DNA from 3 places in the Rhizobium sp. 01T444 genome. Region 3 is predicted to be linked to each of the others. Evidence: riboswitches for the same ligand, from Rfam matches in the RefSeq annotation. Region 3 holds a riboswitch; each other region holds the start of a gene.
The links. Region 3 has a riboswitch for cobalamin ahead of bluB (5,6-dimethylbenzimidazole synthase). Riboswitches for the same ligand answer to the same signal wherever they lie in the genome.
Positions count from the first base shown of each region.

Region 1: another riboswitch for cobalamin. It lies ahead of cobU (bifunctional adenosylcobinamide kinase/adenosylcobinamide-phosphate guanylyltransferase); the one in region 3 lies ahead of bluB (5,6-dimethylbenzimidazole synthase).
Region 2: another riboswitch for cobalamin. It lies ahead of AC1DTN_RS10075 (ABC transporter substrate-binding protein); the one in region 3 lies ahead of bluB (5,6-dimethylbenzimidazole synthase).

Region 1 is NZ_JBFTPD010000005.1:156,842-162,936, forward strand. It holds gene cobN (cobaltochelatase subunit CobN) at 1-941, opposite strand, end outside; gene cobW (cobalamin biosynthesis protein CobW) at 952-1,998, opposite strand; gene cobU (bifunctional adenosylcobinamide kinase/adenosylcobinamide-phosphate guanylyltransferase) at 2,003-2,527, opposite strand; cobalamin riboswitch at 2,880-3,274, opposite strand; gene AC1DTN_RS10840 (chloride channel protein) at 3,482-5,272, shown strand; partial or broken gene AC1DTN_RS10845 (adenylate/guanylate cyclase domain-containing protein) at 5,348-6,095, opposite strand, start outside.
Region 2 is NZ_JBFTPD010000005.1:10,229-16,323, forward strand. It holds gene AC1DTN_RS10040 (NmrA family NAD(P)-binding protein) at 1-104, opposite strand, end outside; gene AC1DTN_RS10045 (TetR/AcrR family transcriptional regulator) at 260-820, shown strand; gene AC1DTN_RS10050 (ArsR/SmtB family transcription factor) at 874-1,188, shown strand; gene AC1DTN_RS10055 (SRPBCC family protein) at 1,185-1,553, shown strand; gene AC1DTN_RS10060 (ATP-dependent Clp protease proteolytic subunit) at 1,601-2,221, shown strand; gene AC1DTN_RS10065 (hypothetical protein) at 2,252-2,710, opposite strand; gene AC1DTN_RS10070 (YidB family protein) at 2,792-3,136, opposite strand; cobalamin riboswitch at 3,274-3,543, shown strand; gene AC1DTN_RS10075 (ABC transporter substrate-binding protein) at 3,721-4,752, shown strand; partial or broken gene AC1DTN_RS10080 (FecCD family ABC transporter permease) at 4,749-5,788, shown strand; gene AC1DTN_RS10085 (ABC transporter ATP-binding protein) at 5,785-6,095, shown strand, end outside.
Region 3 is NZ_JBFTPD010000013.1:14,480-20,574, reverse strand. It holds gene AC1DTN_RS18265 (DUF2865 domain-containing protein) at 1-772, shown strand, start outside; gene AC1DTN_RS18260 (LysR family transcriptional regulator) at 802-1,656, opposite strand; gene AC1DTN_RS18255 (MFS transporter) at 1,791-3,335, shown strand; gene bluB (5,6-dimethylbenzimidazole synthase) at 3,353-4,054, opposite strand; cobalamin riboswitch at 4,097-4,286, opposite strand; gene AC1DTN_RS18245 (DHA2 family efflux MFS transporter permease subunit) at 4,429-5,853, shown strand; gene AC1DTN_RS18240 (3-deoxy-7-phosphoheptulonate synthase) at 6,095-6,095, shown strand, end outside.

The sequences.
Region 1 (6,095 bases), on a different contig from region 3:
CCCTGCGACGAAGCGGCCCAGGCCTCCCGTGACGAAGCGGAGAAGATTGCCTGCAGCACGATCGCGTCGTTGGCCTCCAGCACCGTCGGCTCGCGACCGGCGCCGGGTGCGGAGACGGCAAAGCCTGTCGTGTTGATGACGACCTCGGGCTTCAGTTCGGCGAAGATGGATTCGAGAATGCCCTTGGAGACGGGATCCTTGAGGCTGTAGGCGAAGACCGGCAACGGGCGCAGGCCTTGCTGCTGGAGGGCTTCGATCAAGGCTTCGACGGGTTTGGTTTCGCCGCTCTGCACGAGGGCGCGGTAGAAGGCGATGGCGACAGTAGCTGGCGTTCCCTGCCGGACTCGAACTTCGGCTTTGGCAAGCCGCCGCCACTCCTCAACCCCGACAAGCCCTCGCCCCGGCCACCAGATCCCCGCCTTCATCAGCGGCGCGGCTGGCGCCGGCTTCTCCGCCCCCGAAAGCATCGCCGAGGCATAGGCAAGAAAGCCCCGCGCATTGGCGTCGCCGCCTTCGATCAGATACGCCCACAGCGCATTCAGATCCTCAAGCGACACATTGGAAAACGGCGTCAGCCCCGCATCCGGCCGCGCATCGCCCGGCAGCACCGCAATCAGCGTCCCATTACGAGCGGCAACCGCATGCAGCGCCTCGAGCGCATAGTGAAAGTAGCTCGCCCCACCCAGCGCCCGCACGATGATCAGCTTCGCATGTCTCGCCGTGCGCTGGACGTAGGTATCGACCGACATCGGATGCTTCAGGCTCATCAGGCTCGCAAGCCTGAGCGTATGCCCGCTCGCCCCGCCGGAATGAGCCGCAGCGATTGCCGCAAGCTCGGTGTCGGCGGCCGAGAGGAACAGGATATCGCCCGGCGACTGGCCGAGGTCGATGGCCTCGTCCCCGTCGCTGATTGTTCCCTGTTGGGCGAGAAGCAGATGCATCGATTATTCCCTAAGCGAGCGCTTCGATCGCCTTGCGCACCGCGTCCTGATCCATCTCATGCAGGCCGATGACGACGAGGCGCGTGCTGCGTGCTTCGCCCGGCGTCCAGGCGCGGTCGAAATACTGATCGATGCGGGCACCCACGGCCTGCAGCTGCAGGCGCATCGGCTTGCCCGAGACATCGATGAAGCCCTTGAGGCGCAGCACATCATGCTCGGCGATAATGCCCTTCAGCTTCTCGACGAAACCTGATGTATCGGCGATAGCGCCGAGCTCGACGACGAAACTGTCGAATTCGTCGTGATCGTGCGGCGTGCCGTCCTCATGCTCCAGCTCGTGATGGGACTTGCGGTTGACGATATCGTCTTCCGTGCCGATGCCGAGGCCGAGCAGCACGCTTGCCGGCACGTCGCCATTCCTGGCCTCGATCATCACAGGCTTGCGGGCGATGCGCGAGGCGACTTCGCTCTTCACGCGACCGAGGCCGTCGGCATCAATGAGATCGGTCTTGTTGAGCACTATGAGGTCGGCGCAGGTCAGCTGATCTTCGAAAAGCTCCTCGATCGGGCTTTCATGATCGAGCGATTCATCCTCGACGCGGCGTGCATCGACAGCATCATGGTCATCGGCAAAACGACCTGCGGCAACAGCGGCGCTGTCGACCACGGTGATCACGCCGTCAACGGTGACTTCGCTTCTGATGTCCGGCCAGTTGAAGGCGGCGACCAGCGGCTGTGGCAAGGCAAGGCCTGAAGTTTCGATGACGATATGGTCCGGGCGCTGCTCGCGCTCCAGAAGCTTGGTCATGGTCGGAATGAAATCGTCGGCGACCGTGCAGCAGATGCAGCCATTGGTGAGCTCGATAATATCGTCCTCGGTGCAATTCTCCGCCCCGCAGCCCTTCAGCACATCGCCATCAACGCCGAGATCGCCGAACTCGTTGATGATGAGCGCAATCTTCTTGCCGCCGGCATTTGTGAGCAGGTTGCGGATCATTGTCGTCTTGCCCGCACCGAGAAAGCCGGTGATGACGGTTGCGGGAATTTTCTGCTGCATGGATCTAACCCTTCATCTTCAGCGGCAGACCTGCCGCGATAAAATACACGTCGTCGGCCACAGCCGCGATCATCTGGTGCAGCCGGCCGGCATGGTCGCGAAAATCCCGCGCCATGCGGTTCTCAGGCACGATGCCGAGGCCGACTTCATTGGAAACGATGACGAGCCGCGCCTTTGCTTGCGGTAGACAGGCGGCAAGGGCGGCGGACTGGGCGGCGATATCGCGCCCCTCCATCATCAGATTGGTGAGCCACAGCGTCAGGCAATCAACGAGAACAGCCCTGCCCTCGCCGTCGATTGCCGCAAGGCGCTCGGTAAGGTCGAGCGGTTCCTCATGGGTGGTCCAGGAGGGGCCGCGGTCGGCCTTGTGCTGGTCGATACGCGCCTGCATTTCGTCATCCCAGGCGCGGCCTGTGGCGATGTAGTGGCGGTCGAGGCCGCTTGTGGTCACGAGGTTTTCGGCGAAGCGGGATTTGCCGGAGCGGGCGCCGCCGAGGATGAAGGTGGCGTTGAGAAGGCTCTTGGTCATGCCACGGCCGCCCTTGGAGCGAAGGCGCGGCTCCACCCACTTCCCTCATCCCTGTGCTTGTCACAGGGATCCAGCGTGCCCAAGTCCTTGGGCACAAGAGACTCAATCAACGACGGCGTAGATTCATTCACTGCGCGGACGCGCCGTGGCTGGATTCCTGTGACAAGCACAGGAATGAGGGAGGAGAGGAAAGTGCGCGCCGGGTAACGTCCACCAACAGGCGCCAGACGCATCCCATCAGGAGGTACCGAACCGACACCTTTCACATGCACCACCAGAGGCAGCGCTGAATCAAATCCTTCAGCCAAGACAACCTCCGTGCTGGCAGCGGGCAAACGGCCCAGTATGGGCATTATGCCCGGCACGGATGGCAGGTCTCCTGGCTCGCAGTTAGCGGCCGCGACAGGGGCAGACCGTTTCCGGTCGCCCCTGATCGTGCCAGCGGATCCGCCTCGCCTTCCCGGCTGCTTCTCGTGAAAAGGCGGACGATTCGTAGAAATAGAGGCGTCCTGCCCCGGCTGATCACGATGCACTCCAGTGGCTTTTCCGGCACTTATACCGCCTTGCCCGCCTGCAGAATGCGAGGCTGTCAGCGCAACGGCTAAAATACCGGACGGAAGACCCTGACTGCTCTACAGTCGCGGGGTCGGCTGTGATGAAGGCGCCCGGCTTGGGTCCGCCCCGTCACATTCCCTTTTCATCCGGAAGGCGTAAGGCCGATCCGGAACCATCCATTATGTCAATTCATGGTTAGGCTTCCGCCCCGGGCATGTCAATCGGCGCACTGGGTGCACACAGAGATCATCTCGACTTACACTACCGATATTATCGTCTTCAATCAAAGGTTTACGTCACAAAAACTTTACGGCGCAGTCGGTATTTTGCCGCAATTGCCGCTCATGCGGATGCCGGCTCCGCCCTTGACCCCCACTCCTGCCGCCTAGTTTCCCCATGATGCTCTCCCGAATGGATATTCGCCGCCTCGGCCCTCTCGGCACCGTCTTTGATCCGGGACGCCTGCGCGCGCTTATCCGCCACAGCGAAATGGGCATGGTCTTTGCCGGCGCGCTCGTCGGTATCGCCTCGGGGCTTGCGGTCACCGCCATGAGCTATGTCTCGGAAGAGATGCACAGGCTGATCTTCGGCATAGACGGCACGACGAGGCTCAGCGCCTCGCAGATCGACAGCAAGTTCCTGCTGATGACGGCCCCGGTTGCCGGCGGCATGCTGCTCGGCCTGTTGATCTTCATTCTCGCCAGATGGCGCAAGAAGCCGATGGTCGACCCGATCGAGGCCAATGCCTTGCATGGCGGCCGCCTGTCGCTGACGGACAGCATCCTCGTCGCCATCCAGAACCTCGTGTCCAACGGCTTCGGCGCATCCGTCGGTCTGGAGGCCGGCTATACGCAGCTTGCAGCCGGCATCGCCTCGAAATTCGGCCTGAAGCTGCAGCTGCGCCGCTCCGACATGCGCGTCCTCGTCGGCTGCGGCGCGGCCGGCGCCATCGCCGCCGCCTTCAATGCACCGCTGACGGGCGCCTTCTATGCCTTCGAGCTGATCATCGGCACCTACACCATCGTCTCGCTGACGCCTGTTGTCGTCGCGGCCCTCGTCGCTACACTGGTCGCCCGGCTACTCTCCGGCAGCGATTTCATCATCGATGTCGGCAGCTTCGGCGCTGTCCAGCCCGCCGATTACGTGCCGGCGATCGCCCTCGGCGCCTTCTGCGCAGGCATCGGCATCCTCATCATGCAGGGCGTCTCCTTCGTCGAGGAACTGGCGCGCAAAAGCTCCATCGCGCTACCCTTCCGCCCGGCGCTCGGCGGCCTGGTCGTCGGCCTGCTGGCGCTGGCCTCGCCGCAGGTCCTCGCCGCCGGTCACGGCGCGCTGCATCTCAACCTCTCCCATGAGATCACCATTCCCGCGCTGATTGGCCTCTTCCTTCTGAAGTCGGTGGCATCAGCCATTTCGATCGGCTCCGGCTTCAGGGGCGGCCTGTTCTTCGCCTCGCTCTTCATGGGTGCCCTGCTCGGCAAGCTCTTTGCCTATTCCGCCCCCTATTTCGCCGATGCGACACTGACACCCGTGATCTATGCCGTGGTCGGCATGAGCTCGCTCGCCGTCGCCGTCATCGGCGGGCCGCTGACCATGACCTTCCTGGCGCTGGAGATTACCGGCGACTTTCCGATCACCGTTCTGGTGCTCGCCGCCGTCATTACCTCCTCGCTCGTGGTGCGCACCACCTTCGGCTACTCCTTCGCCACATGGCGCTTTCACCTGCGCGGCGAGAGCATCCGTAGCGCCCATGATGTCGGCTGGATCCGCAACCTGACCGTGGACAAGCTGATGCGATCAGACGTGAAGACCGCAAAACTTGGAATAACGATGGACGAGTTCAAGGAGGCCTTCCCCATCGGCTCGACGCAGCGCGTCATCCTCGTCGATGAGGGCGACAAATATGCCGGTCTCGTGCTCGTGCCGGAAATCTACGCCAACCCCACCAGCGCGCAGGACGAAGCCCAGCAGCTGACCGATTTCATCCGCTACAAAAACGATTTCCTGCAGCCGCAGATGAACGCCAAACAGGCGGCCGCGATCTTCGACAAGACCGAAAGCGAAGCGCTCGCCGTCGTCAACAACCTCATCGAGCGCAAGGTGATCGGCCAGCTCAGCGAAAGCCACACGCTGCGCCGCTACAGCGAAGAACTCGACCGCCGCCGTCGTGAGGTCTCAGGCGAGATCTGAGACATTTGCCGCTGAAGTCAGAAACACGCCGCCATTAGAGCTACGCAACAGACTTTCTGAAAATCGATGCCGATTTCAGGCTACTGCCGTAGTCGGTGCCGCGAGCTTGAACACGTCCGCCCTCCTCGAAACGCCGCGCAATTCGAACGATCCCAGATGTTCGCAGGCGACACCGCAGCCAGCCGCGAAGCTTTCCGACATCAGAAGGGGCTGGCCGAGTTCGCCGCAGAGTTTCTCGAGCCGCGAGGCCTCGTTGACGGCCCTGCCGATCACGGTGAAATCAAGCCTGCCGCGGGCGCCGACATTTCCGTAGAACACCTCGCCGAGATGCAGGACGACGTCGACACCGATATCAGGACCGCCCTCGCGCGCCCGCTGACGATTGAGCGCCTCGTTTGCCTCCAGAACATTTCGGGCCGAGGCGAGCGCAGCCATGCAGGCCGTCTCAGGATCCTCGCCGTCTTCACCGCCTGTCGGAAAGATCGCCAATACGCTGTCGCCCATGAACTTGAGGATCTCGCCGGAATTTTCCTCGACATGCCGGCCGATCAGCTCGAAATGCTCGTTCAGAAACCCGGCGATCTCACCGGGTTGATAGACCTCGGTCAACGCCGTGAAGTTTCTGAGGTCTGCAAGCAGGATCGCGGCATTGATGGCGCCTCCCGTTCCCCTCTGGACCTCGCCCGCAAGGATGCGCGCACTCGTCTTGGCGCCTGTATAGATAGCAAGGATATCCGAGGCGGTTCTCGATGCCGCGATGCGGTAGCAGGCAAGCCCCAGTGCCGGGAAAAGCTTTGCGATGATCGTCAGCTGATCATTGGAA
Region 2 (6,095 bases), on a different contig from region 3:
TTATGCACGAGCGCGCGCACCTTATGGCCCTTTTCCAGGAGGATGCGGGTCGTATGCTTGCCGGTTTTGCCTGTGGCTCCGGTCACGAGATAGGTCTTGGACATGGTCTTCTCCAGTTGTGAAAAGGGCGCAGGATTGCGCCGGAGCGAACCGCAAGGCTCGCCCGTTACAAATCGCCCGCCCTTGAAATTTAGATTACGAGTGACATCTAATTAGATGTTGGATACAATCTAAATTGTCAAGGTGCTGGAGACCGGAAATGCGAAAATCAAACGAGGAAGCGGCAAGGACGCGCCAGACCATCGTCGCCACCGCAGCCTACGAGATCAGGCGTTCGGGCATTGCTGAAGCAAGCGTCGCCGACATCATGGCCGCTGCCGGCCTGACACCGGGCGGCTTCTACCGCCACTTCGAAAGCAAGGATCATCTGGTCGCCGAAGCGCTGGAAAAGGCGGGAGATCAGGTCGCCGGAAGCATGCGCAAAGTGCGCGACGAGGCCAGCTTCGACGATGTCGTCAACGCCTATATCGACGCCACCCGGGCCGGCGGCAAGGCCGTGCCCTCCTGCCCCATCTCCTCCCTCGGCAGCGAGCTCGCCCGCTCCGGCCCAGAGACGCGAGAAGCGGCCACCAAAGTGATCGAGGACATGTTCTCCGTCTTCAGCTCCGGCCCCGCCGGTACCAAGGCCAGCCGCCGCAAGGGAATGGCCGCCTTCGCCATGCTGGTCGGCGCGCTGACGCTGGCGCGTATTGTGACCGATGAAGAGATGGCGGATGAGATTCTTGAAGTAGCCCGGCAGAAGCTGCACCGGGCGGAGTGACCTGCCCATACGACACACTTGCGAATCGCATAAGTGTATGCTTATGTGTTGTCATGATGGAACACGACATTTTTCGCGCGCTCGCCGACCCGACCCGCCGCACGATCTTCGAGAAGCTGGCGAACGGCCGCATGAATGCCAGCGCGCTTCGCCAGGGCATGGATATCAGCCAGCCGGCCATGTCCCAGCATCTCGCCGTGCTGCGTTCGGCACGGCTTGTGCGCGAGCAGAAGGAGGGCCGTTTCGTGAATTACGAGGTCGACCCCGAGGGGCTCACCCTCATCGCCCAATGGCTGGCGAAATATCGCGCCTACTGGCCAGCCCGCATCGATGCTCTCAAGCTCTTGCTGAAGGATATGGACCAATGAACGAGGTGAAGACCGAGATACAGACCAAGCAACAAACCGGCTTCGAACAGAGATACGAGCTGGATGCGCCGCCGGAAAAGGTCTGGCGTGCGATCAGCATCGCCGATTTTCGCGAGAGATGGCTGCCGAAGGAAGCGCTTGCCGATCCGCAATCGCTCTCCGAAACACCGGGAAAGGAGGTTCGCTACAGATTGCGCGACGACAGCCCGCCCTTCCTGGAAAGCATCGTCACCTTCGCGATCGCACCGAATGCATCGGGCGGAACCAGCCTGCGGATCGTCCACGAGCTGACCGATGCCACTTTCGAGCGTCTCACGAGATCGGTCGCCAACAGCAACAGCCAGACTATGATGCTCGCCGCCTGACGCGGCAGGCCTTCCCGCTTATCATTCTGAAAGATTGGAGTTCGCCGATGCGCGAAGCGATGCAACTCGTCCCCATGGTCGTAGAACAATCCTCCCAAGGGGAGCGATCCTTCGACATCTATTCCCGCCTGCTGCGTGAGCGGATCATCTTTCTGAACGGCGAGATCAACGACGGCGTGTCCGCTCTCGTCTGCGCCCAGCTTCTGTTCCTGGAGGCCGAAAATCCCAAGAAGCCGATCAACCTCTACATCAATTCGCCGGGCGGCGTCGTGACCAGCGGTTTTGCCATGTACGACACGATGCGTTTCATCCGCGCGCCGGTGCACACGCTCTGCATGGGAACGGCCCGCTCGATGGGCTCCTTCCTGCTGATGGCCGGCCAGCCGGGAGAGCGATATGCCCTTCCGAATGCCAGCATCCTCATCCACCAGCCCCTCGGCGGCTTCCAGGGCCAGGCGTCCGATATGCTCATTCATGCCGAGGAAATCAGGAAGACGAAGCAGCTCATGACCAGCCTCTATGCCGAGCATTGCGGGCGATCCTATGAAGAGTTCGAGCAGGCGATGGATCGGGACCGCTTCATGAGGGCTGAAGAGGCCCTGGAATGGGGGCTGATCGACCGCATCCTGACGGATCGAGAGGATGTGGCAGAGGTAGGAGCGCAATAGCCATGCGCCCCGCCCTCGCCAGCCTAAACCTCAGCTACCGGCCTTCAATGCCGTATTGCAAAGGCTCCAATAGCCGCCGCCCTTCTGGATCCATTTCAGATCGTTGAGCGTGCCGGCATCCTTGTTGGCATGATAGCTGTCGACGCAGGTATGCAGCCGGCCCTTGGCAGGCGTTTCGCTGGCGTATTTCTTGTCGATCGCCTTCGGCATGGTCACGCCCTTGGGGGCCTTGACCGTCGGCTTTGCGGGCTCCTTGTCCGTCGTTGCGGCCACTGCCTTGTCATCGGCAGCATCTTCGGCGGCCGCATCCGCGCCACAGAACTTCGCCCGGAAGTCGTTCCACTTCATGTCCTTGGCCGAACCATCGGCCTTGGCCGTCTGATATTTGGCGCTGCATTCCTTCATGGTCAGCGCGGAGGCCGGAGAAACGAAGAAGGCGGCGGCAATCAACGCTCCGGCGGAAGCGGGCACAAGCAATCTCGCAATCATGGGATATCCTCGTGTTGGGGGCAGTTCACGGCATGCACGTCTTTGAGGCCCCAAATCTTTGAGACCCCAAGTCTTTGAAGCCTATGAAACGGTTCCATTGGGCGTTGCCGCATCGACGGCTTTCGGCAGATGCTCGGCAAGCAGCTTGGACACATCATCGGCATTGACGCCGAACTTGGCGGCGAGATCGCGCAGCTGATCGGACGACAAGGCCGCCTGGATCTGTTCCGCCGATACGGGAAGATTGTGGCCGGTGCCGATCCAGGATGAGACCTGCTCGCCGAGGCCCGCCGAATTGAGCTGGGAAACGATGCCCTGCAGCCCTCCGGCATTGTCGAATATTCTGGTTGCAACCGCGACGTAATCGACCTGCCTGCCGGCAAGCACATCAGAGAGAACACCGCCTAAACCGTCGAAAATACTCATGGTTGCTCCTCCACCCATCAGCGGATTCTACATTAGCATGAGGTAAAATTTCTGTCATTCCGGATTTGCGAAACGACAGCCTTCCCTCCGCAAACAATACTTCTCGCTGGCCCTGCTTGACGTTGCCCATGGTGACGTCCTAAGTCGGGGGAGACGGTTCCCCGAGGAGAACTTCGAGGGGATTAATAGGGAACACGGTGCGGACGACCCAAAAGGGACCAAGACCGTGGCTGCCCCCGCAACTGTAAGCGGATTGCCGGTTATATCCGGAATGAATGCCTCGTCGTTCATTCCAGGACATCACCGGCGAGCTGGTCACTCCAAGTGCCACTGCGCGCAAGCGCGGGAAGGCAGATGACCGGCTGACATCCGCGAGCCAGGAGACCTGCCGTCAATCGCAATCCAATCAGCCAGGCGGGGATGCCTGGACAAGGAGCAGATATGATTGACCTTATTTCCTGCCGCTTGCCGCACGCGATCCGTCCCGATTGGACCACCCGCCGCTAGCCCTCCTCCACGTTTGGCTCACGCATCTGCGCGCGCCGGCGTCTGCTGGCCCTTTTCCTTCCGATCGAGAGTTTCCAATGCGCCAGATTATTCCAGGCTTTTCCCTTGCGTTCGGGCTCGCCAGCCTTTGCCTGGCCGGCCTTGCAGCACCCGCCTTCGCCGCCACCCAATATCCCCTCACCCTCAGCAATTGCGGCCAGCAAGTCACCTTCGAGAAGGCACCGGCCAAGATCGTTTCGATCGGCCAGGGCATGACCGAAGTGCTCCTCTCGCTCGGCCTTGCCGACAAGATCGCCGGCACGGCCGTCTGGGTCGGCCCGGTCCTGCCGCAATATGCCGAGGCCAACAGCAAGATCAGACGCCTGGCCGACAACGACCCGAGCTTCGAATCCGTCGTCGGTGCCGAGCCCGATCTGGTGGCTGCCGAATTCGAATGGCATGTCGGCGCCCAAGGCTCCGTCGGCAAGCGCGAGCAATTCAAAGACCTCGGCATCAACACCTATATCGCGCCGGCCGATTGCGTCGCCAAGATCAACACCGATGGCGGAGACGGCGTGCGCAAGGAGCTGTTCACGATGGACCTGATCTATCAGGAAATCGCCGAACTCTCCGAAATCTTCGACGTGAAGGACCGGGGCGATAAACTGATCGCCGACCTGAAGAAGCGCGAGGCCGCGGCCGTTGCCTCCGTTTCAGGCGCGGCAGCCAAGAACCTGCCCGTCGTCTTCTGGTTCTCCAGCAAGGAGGTGAAAGGCGATGCCTTCATCGCCGGCAAGAACAGCGCGCCGGCCTATATCCTGAAGACGCTCGGCGCAAAGAACGTCGTGACGACTGAAGAGGAATGGCCCCTCGTCGGCTGGGAAACGATTGCGCAGGCCAATCCCGCCGTCATCGTCATCGCCACCATGGACCGCCGCCGCTATGCCGCCGACGATCCCAAGGTGAAGGTGGATTTCCTGGAAAACGATCCGGTCACAAGGGAGCTCGATGCCGTCAAAAACAAGCGCTTCATCATGATGGACGCGCAGTCGATGAACCCGACGATCCGCACGATCGACGGCATCGAAATCCTGGCAAAGGGCATCGCCGCCTCCGGTCTGGCGCAGTGAGCCAGGCTGCCTTGCCACAGAGGAAATGGTGGGCGCTTGCCGCGCTCACCATCGCCGCCTTCCTCCTGCTCGGCCTGATGGTCAGCCTCGCCGTATCGATCGGCGAGATATCGATCCCGCTCGCCACCACGGCAAAGGCGGTTTCCAACCGCCTGTTCGGCACGGCATTCGAACTCAGCCGCATCCACCAGGGCATTGTCTGGGATTACCGCCTCAGCCGCGCGCTGGTGGCGGCAAGCGCCGGTGCGTCGCTCGCGCTTTGCGGCGTGGTGCTGCAGGCCCTGCTGCGCAATCCGCTCGCCGAACCTTATGTGCTCGGCATTTCCGCCGGCGCCTCCACCGGCGCCGTCTGCGTCATGATCTTAGGCCTCGGCTATGGCGTGCTCGGCCTCTCCGGCGGCGCCTTCATCGGCGCCGTCATCGCCTTTCTTCTGGTCGGCATTCTGGCGGCGGGCGCGGGCGGCACCAGCGAGCGCATCATTCTCTGCGGCGTGGCGGGCTCGCAGCTCTTCAACGCGCTGACCTCCTATATCGTCACCACCTCGGCCAATGCCGAACAGGCGCGCGGCGTACTCTTCTGGCTCTTAGGGTCGCTCAGTGGCGTGCGCTGGCCGGATGTCTATCTCTCCGTGCCGATCGCGCTGACAGGCTTCGTCGTCTGTCTTGCCCATGCGCGCGCGCTCGATGCCTTCGCCTTCGGCACGGATGCCGCAGCCTCCCTCGGCATCGCCGTGCGCCGCGTGCAGTTCACCCTGCTCGGCGTGACAGCGGCGATGACGGCAGGCGTGGTCAGCATGGTCGGTTCCATCGGCTTCGTCGGTCTCGTCATTCCCCATGCCGCCCGCTTCCTCGTCGGCCCCGCGCATGGCCGCCTGCTGCCGGCGACTGCGCTTGGCGGAGCGATCTTCATGGTCGGCGCCGACATCGTCTCGCGCATCATCATTCCCCAACAGATCCTGCCGATCGGCGTCGTCACCGCGCTTTTCGGCGCACCGGCCTCGCCATCATCCTCTATCGCGTGCGGAGAAGCGCATGAGCATATCAGTCGACAAGGTCACCTATGCCGCCGGCAATACCATCATCGTCAATGGCATCAGCATATCAGTCGAAAGGGGCAAGGTGCTCGGCCTGCTCGGGCCGAACGGCTCAGGCAAATCGAGCCTGCTGCGCCTGATCTGCCGACTGCGGCAGGTCAAAAGCGGCATCATCCGCCTTGGCGACGACGATGTCTCCGGCCTCTCACGCGCTGCCCTTGCCCGCCGCATCGCCTTCGTCGAACAGCAGTCGACGACCGACACGCAGCTCACCGTGCGCGATATCGTCCGCCTCGGCCGCACGCCGCA
Region 3 (6,095 bases):
CTACCTGCAGGACCGCCGCAACGAGTTGCGCCAGGGTGGTGCCGATCCGGCCCGCGAGGGGCTGATGGCCGCACTCGAAGACAATGGCTGCAACAGCGACAGCTTTAGCGAACCTGCGCAAGGCGATGCATATGCCCCGGCTCCTTCCATCGAGGAGCAGGCCATGCGCGGCGACACCTTCATTCCGCTTGGCGGCGGCGAGCGTTACGGCCTGCCGCGGGCGGAAATGCTCTCGCCCGTCAGCACCATCTGCGTACGCACCTGCGACGGTGGCTTCTTCCCGATCAGCAATAATGCAACCTCGGTCGATTTCGGCCGCGATGCCGCGACCTGCGCCAAGATGTGCCCTGGTGTGGAGACGGAGCTCTATTACCGCGACATCTCCAGCGCCGAAGCCTCGAACATGATCTCGACGGCAACGGGCACCCCCTATGGCGCGATGAAGAATGCCTTCGCCTACAAGACCCGCGCACCCGGCGAAAAATCCGCCTGCTCCTGCAATCTGACCGCCTATTACGAGGAAATGCGCAAGAGCCAGGCAGCCTATGCGCCGGCGCCTGAGCCGAAGGGTTCGATCACCACGATCCATACAGACGCACCGAAGGCTGTGAGCGCCCCGCCCGCCCCGCAGGCGCAGGTGCCGGATCGTCCCTACGACCCCGCCAGCAACAAGGTGCGCCAGGTTGGCCCGCAATTCCTGGCTGGCGATCAGGGCAAGATCGATCTCACCAATCCGGCGACATCAGGCCCGCAGCCCCAACAACAGCAATAACCACGATATCGGCAGTCGAAATCGCGTCTTCAGTTTGACGAGCGATGCTCCCGGAAGGCTGCCGCCAGTGTGCGCAGCGCCGCACGCGACTTGGCATCCGTCAGTGTCGAATGCAGCACGACCTCGGAGGATGGCAGCGCCGGCAGGCCGAAGCGCTCGCTGACCTCGATCGTGCCGACAGGCGCCAGACGATGGGAGAAGGTCGAGACGGCAAGCCCGGCTGAAACGGCTGCTGTCACAGCCGAAGAGCCTCCGCCGAGGAAGACTTCCGCCCAGGGAATACCGGCCGCATCGAGCGCCCGGGTGCAGACATCCCGCACCTTGCAGTTGGGCGACAGTGCTGCAAGACGCAGCGGTTCACCGCGGCGATATTCGAATTGCGGCGTTGCAAACCAGCCGAAATGCTCTGGTGCCAGAACCTCGCCATCGCGCCGGTCCTCATCCCGACGGACGATCGCCGCATCTAGGTCGCCGCGATCGAAGGCGGCGAGCAACTCGCAGGAATTGTCGAGCCGCACCTCGATCGTCAGCCCCGGATCATGGGCATTGAGGCGCGCAAGCAGCGTCGGCACTTCCGGGCCGGCGACATGGGCCGCAATGCCCAGCCTGAAATGACGGCGCGACGAGGAAAGTGCCGCGATCGCCCGGTCATGGGCAGCGAGGAATTCCCGTGCGGCATCAAGAAATACCGCCCCCTGTGCCGAAAGCCGCACCAGCCGCGGCGTGCGTTCGATCAGCCGATGGCCGAGCCGCTCCTCCAGCCGTTTGAGCTTGACGCTAATCGCCCCTTGCGTGCTGCCGAGCTCATTGGCGGCGCGGGTGAAGCTCTTGTTCTCGGCGATCGTCACGAAAGCCTGAACGGAATCGACATCGAGCATGGTCATTGGATCTATCCGAAATTGTTGTGTCTGAAATAGTCAATCATCCAATTCTGTAATGATCAAGCTCTGCTTATGCTGACGCAAATGGACGACAAGGGATGTCACCCTTGTAAGTCTCAACGTCGAAAGGCCAAAGCATGACCTCTGCCTCCCCTCCATCCTCACGTATCAGAGGCATCGTCGCCCTGATGGCGGCCTGCCTCTCCTCACTGATGTTCGGCCTTGAAATATCGAGCGTACCGGCAATCCTGCCGACGCTGGAAAAGGTGCTGCATGCCGATTTCAGCGCGCTGCAATGGATCATGAATGCCTATACGATCGCCGTGACGACGGTGCTGATGGCGGCAGGCACATTGGCCGATCGCTACGGCCGCAAGCGCGTCTTCCTCATCGGCATTGCCGCCTTTGGCCTCACCTCGCTGATTGCCGGCCTCGCTCAGGATGTTTCGCTGCTGATCGTTGCTCGCTTTCTGCAGGGCATGAGCGGCGGCGTGATGCTGATCTGCCAGGTGGCTGTCCTCTCCCATCAATTCCCGGAGGGCAGAGCCCGCAGCATGGCCTTCGGCTGGTGGGGCATCATCTTCGGGATCGGCCTCGGCTTTGGCCCGATCATAGGCGTTGCGATCGTAGCAGCCGCCGGCTGGCAATGGGTCTTCCTCATCCATGCCGTGCTGGCAGCCGTGACGGTGGCCCTTGCCGTAACGGGCGTTGAGGAATCGCGGGACCCCGCTGCAGGACGGCTCGATATGGCCGGCATCGCCACTCTTTCGCTGGCGGTCTTCTGCCTCGCTTTCTTCATCACCCAGGGTCCGGCTCTCGGCTTTGCCAGCCCTGCCGCGCTTGGCATCATCGGACTTTCCGCGGCAAGCCTCGTCGCCTTCATCTTTGCCGAGAGGCTGAACCCGCGACCGATGTTCGATGCCTCGGTCTTCGGCATTCGCGCCTTCTCGGGCGCCATCATCGGCTCGGCTGCCATGAATATCAGCTTCTGGCCTTTCATGATCTATCTGCCGATCTGGTATGAAGCCGGTCTCGGTTATGGCAGTGTGGCCGCGGGTGTGGCGCTGCTTGCCTATACGCTGCCGACGCTCGTCGTACCGCCGCTCGCCGAACGGCTTATGCTGCGCTATCGGCCGGGCATCATCATTCCCGGCGGCCTTTTCACCATCGGGCTCGGCTTCCTGCTGATGAAGTCAGGCAGTGCTGCCACCGCGCCAAGCTGGCTGACGATGCTGCCCGGCGCGCTGCTTGCCGGCATCGGGCTTGGCTTCACCAACACCCCGGTCACCAATACGACGACAGGTGCCGTCTCCAGCGATCGCGCCGGCATGGCCTCCGGCATCGACATGAGCGCCCGGATGATCTCGCTCGCCATCAACATCGCCGTCATGGGCTTCATCCTGTTCAGCGGCGTGCTCTCCCACCTCAAGAGCACCTTGCCAACCTCGACGGATGCCGGCGACCTGCGCCTGCTCGCCGAACGGATCTCCGCCGGCAACATTGCCTCCCTGCCAGACATTCCCGCCGGGACGGTGCATGATGCGCTCGTCGCAGGCTTCGGCGGCGTCATGCTCTATGGCGCGATCGGCGTCTGGCTTCTGGCCGCCGCAAGCTTCCTCGTCTTTGCCCATCGGAAGACGCCGGCCTGCGCCAAGGATTGCGGCACCCAGCCGGCAGAATGATGCACACCCGCGCCGGCTCAGACCGGCGCGGCCTCGCTTTCCACCTGCCCCCAGCCATCATGGAAAACCAGCTCTTCCAGCGCCATCCGCTGCCGCCAGCCTTTGACCGCCAGTTCCGGCTTATCATAGAGCCGGTCGACGAAGCCGGCGCAGAGCCAGGCTACCACCTCGATATGATTGGGAATGCCGAGGATCTCCTTCAGGTCACCCTCGCGAAAAATGCTGACCCAGCCGATGCCCACCCCTTCGGCTCGTGCCGCAAGCCACAGGTTCTGGATGGCGCAGACGGTGGAATAGCTGTCCATGCGCGGATTATGTGTGCGCCCCAGCACCACGCTGCCGCTGCGGGTTGGATCGCAGGTCACGCAGATGCCGAGCGGCGCCTGGACGATGCCTTCGAGCTTCAGCGAACGGTATTGCTCCTGCCGCTTGCCGTCGAACATGCGGGCCGCTTCCTCATTCGCCTTGAGGAAGGCATCGCGTACCCGCGCCCTCACCTCGACGCTCTTCACCAGAATGAAATTCCACGGCTGCATGAAGCCGACCGAGGGCGCGTGATGCGCGGCGGTCAAAAGCCGCGTCACGAGATCATCCGGCAAGGGATCGGGCAGGAACTGGCTGCGCACGTCACGCCGCGTCATGATCGCGTGATAGACGGCCTCGCGTTCGGCCGCAGAAAAGCTGGATGCCGGGCAAACGGCATCATCAATGGGTCGCATCGTCAAATCCCCAACAACGCAACCGCCCGCCGTCCGCGCGGGTTGGGTCTATCTTGCCAGGCCGGTCTTCTGACTTGGCGTCATCCGCTTGACCGCCGCCTTCCCGGCCTTGCGGCCAGTGGCATTCTATGCGGCAAGCGTCGGCCTTACAGCGTTGGGCACGTTCCGGTCTTGCACCGGATTCCCGATTCTCCCGCTTGTGAAAGCGGGCACCTGACGGGTGATCTATGGCGCGGAAACGGCATGGCGGCAAGCTGCATGCGACATTCATTTCGTGGACAGGCTGAAAATGCTGGCCTAGAACGAGACCCGACGCCGCTGGCGCCGAATCCCCTCTCATTGCCTTCCGGTTGCCCGTGTCCCGCCTAACACCAATGATCCTTGCGGTCGCCCTGTTCATGGAACAGATGGATTCGACCGTGATCGCCACCAGCCTGCCGGCGATTGCTGCCGATATAGGCACTTCGCCGATCGCGCTGAAACTTGCGGTAACGAGCTACCTCGTGGCGCTCGCAATCTTCATTCCGATCAGCGGCTGGATGTCGGATCGCTTCGGTGCACGCAACATCTTTCGGCTCGCGATCTTCGTTTTCATGGTTGGCTCGGTCGCCTGCGCATTCTCCAATTCCATCGCCGCCTTCGTCATTTCCCGCCTCATCCAGGGTGCCGGCGGCTCGATGATGACGCCGGTCGGGCGATTGCTCCTGGTGCGCGGCACGCCACGTCACCAGTTGGTGAATGCCATGGCATGGCTGACCATTCCGGCGCTGATCGGCCCGATCATGGGCCCGCCGATCGGCGGCTTCCTGACGACCTATCTCAGCTGGCACTGGATCTTCTGGATCAATGTGCCGATCGGCATTATCGGCATCGTCCTCGTCACCCGTTTCCTGCCGGCCGTCGAGCCGCGAAGCCCGAAGCCGATGGATTTTCCGGGCTTCTTCCTGTCGGGTATCGGCTTTGCCGGTTTCGTGTTCGGCCTCTCGGTCATCAGCCTGCCCGCCGTTCCCGTCATCTACGGCTATGTCACTGTGGCCGTCGGCGTCCTCTCCGGCATTCTCTATTTCGTGCATGCCAGGCGCACCTCGCATCCGCTGCTCGACCCCAAGATGTTCCGCTACCCGATGTTCCGGGCGGCGATCCTCGGCGCCTCGAATTTCCGCATGGGCCTCGGCGCGCTGCCCTTCCTCATGCCGCTGATGCTGCAGCTCGGCTTCGGCCTGACGCCGCTGCAGTCAGGCTCGATCACCTTCATCAGCGCTCTTGGCTCCATGGGCTCGAAATTTGCAGCCACCCGCACCTATAACGCCTTCGGCTTCCGCAACGTCATCGCGCTGACGACCTTCCTCGCGGCAATCTTCCTCGGCGTGAATGGCTTCTTCACTGCCGAAACGCCGATGTATGTCATCATGGGCTGTCTTCTTGTCGGCGGCCTCCTCCGCTCCATGGCCTTTTCGGGCGTCAACGCTATGGCCTTCGGCGATGTGGACGAGGCCGACAGCAGCCAGGCGACTGCCATCAACGCGGTGGCGCAGCGCATCTCCATGGCCATGGGCGTTGCGGTAGCCGGTACGATCCTGGAAATCTCCTCGAGCTTCCACGGCGGCAAGCTTTTGGTCTCGGATTTTCATATCGCCTTCTTCATCGTGGCGGCGATATCAGCACTTGCCTGCATCACTTTCCTGCGCCTGCCCGCCAATGCCGGCGAGGAGCTGACGACACGCCGCCACAAGAACAGACATGCCGCGGCGGCAGAACCGGAAGAGGCCCAGGGACAGGCAATAGCGGAGAGCCGCTGAAAACTTCACGGATTTGTCGTTTTTCCTCACAGATTCTACGTGACAATTCCAATCGGCATGGCTACATAAGCCGCATGTCGATTTCGTCCGTTTACGCATCGCGATTTTATTCGTACCGCTGCTTCCAGCGGATGCGGGTCTGTGCGTAACCGAAACTAACGCGACGACAACCCGAACAGCCGCTAGTCAACCTGGCGGCTTTTTTGTTCCGCCACGGTATGACCAAACAGGAGAGCATACCG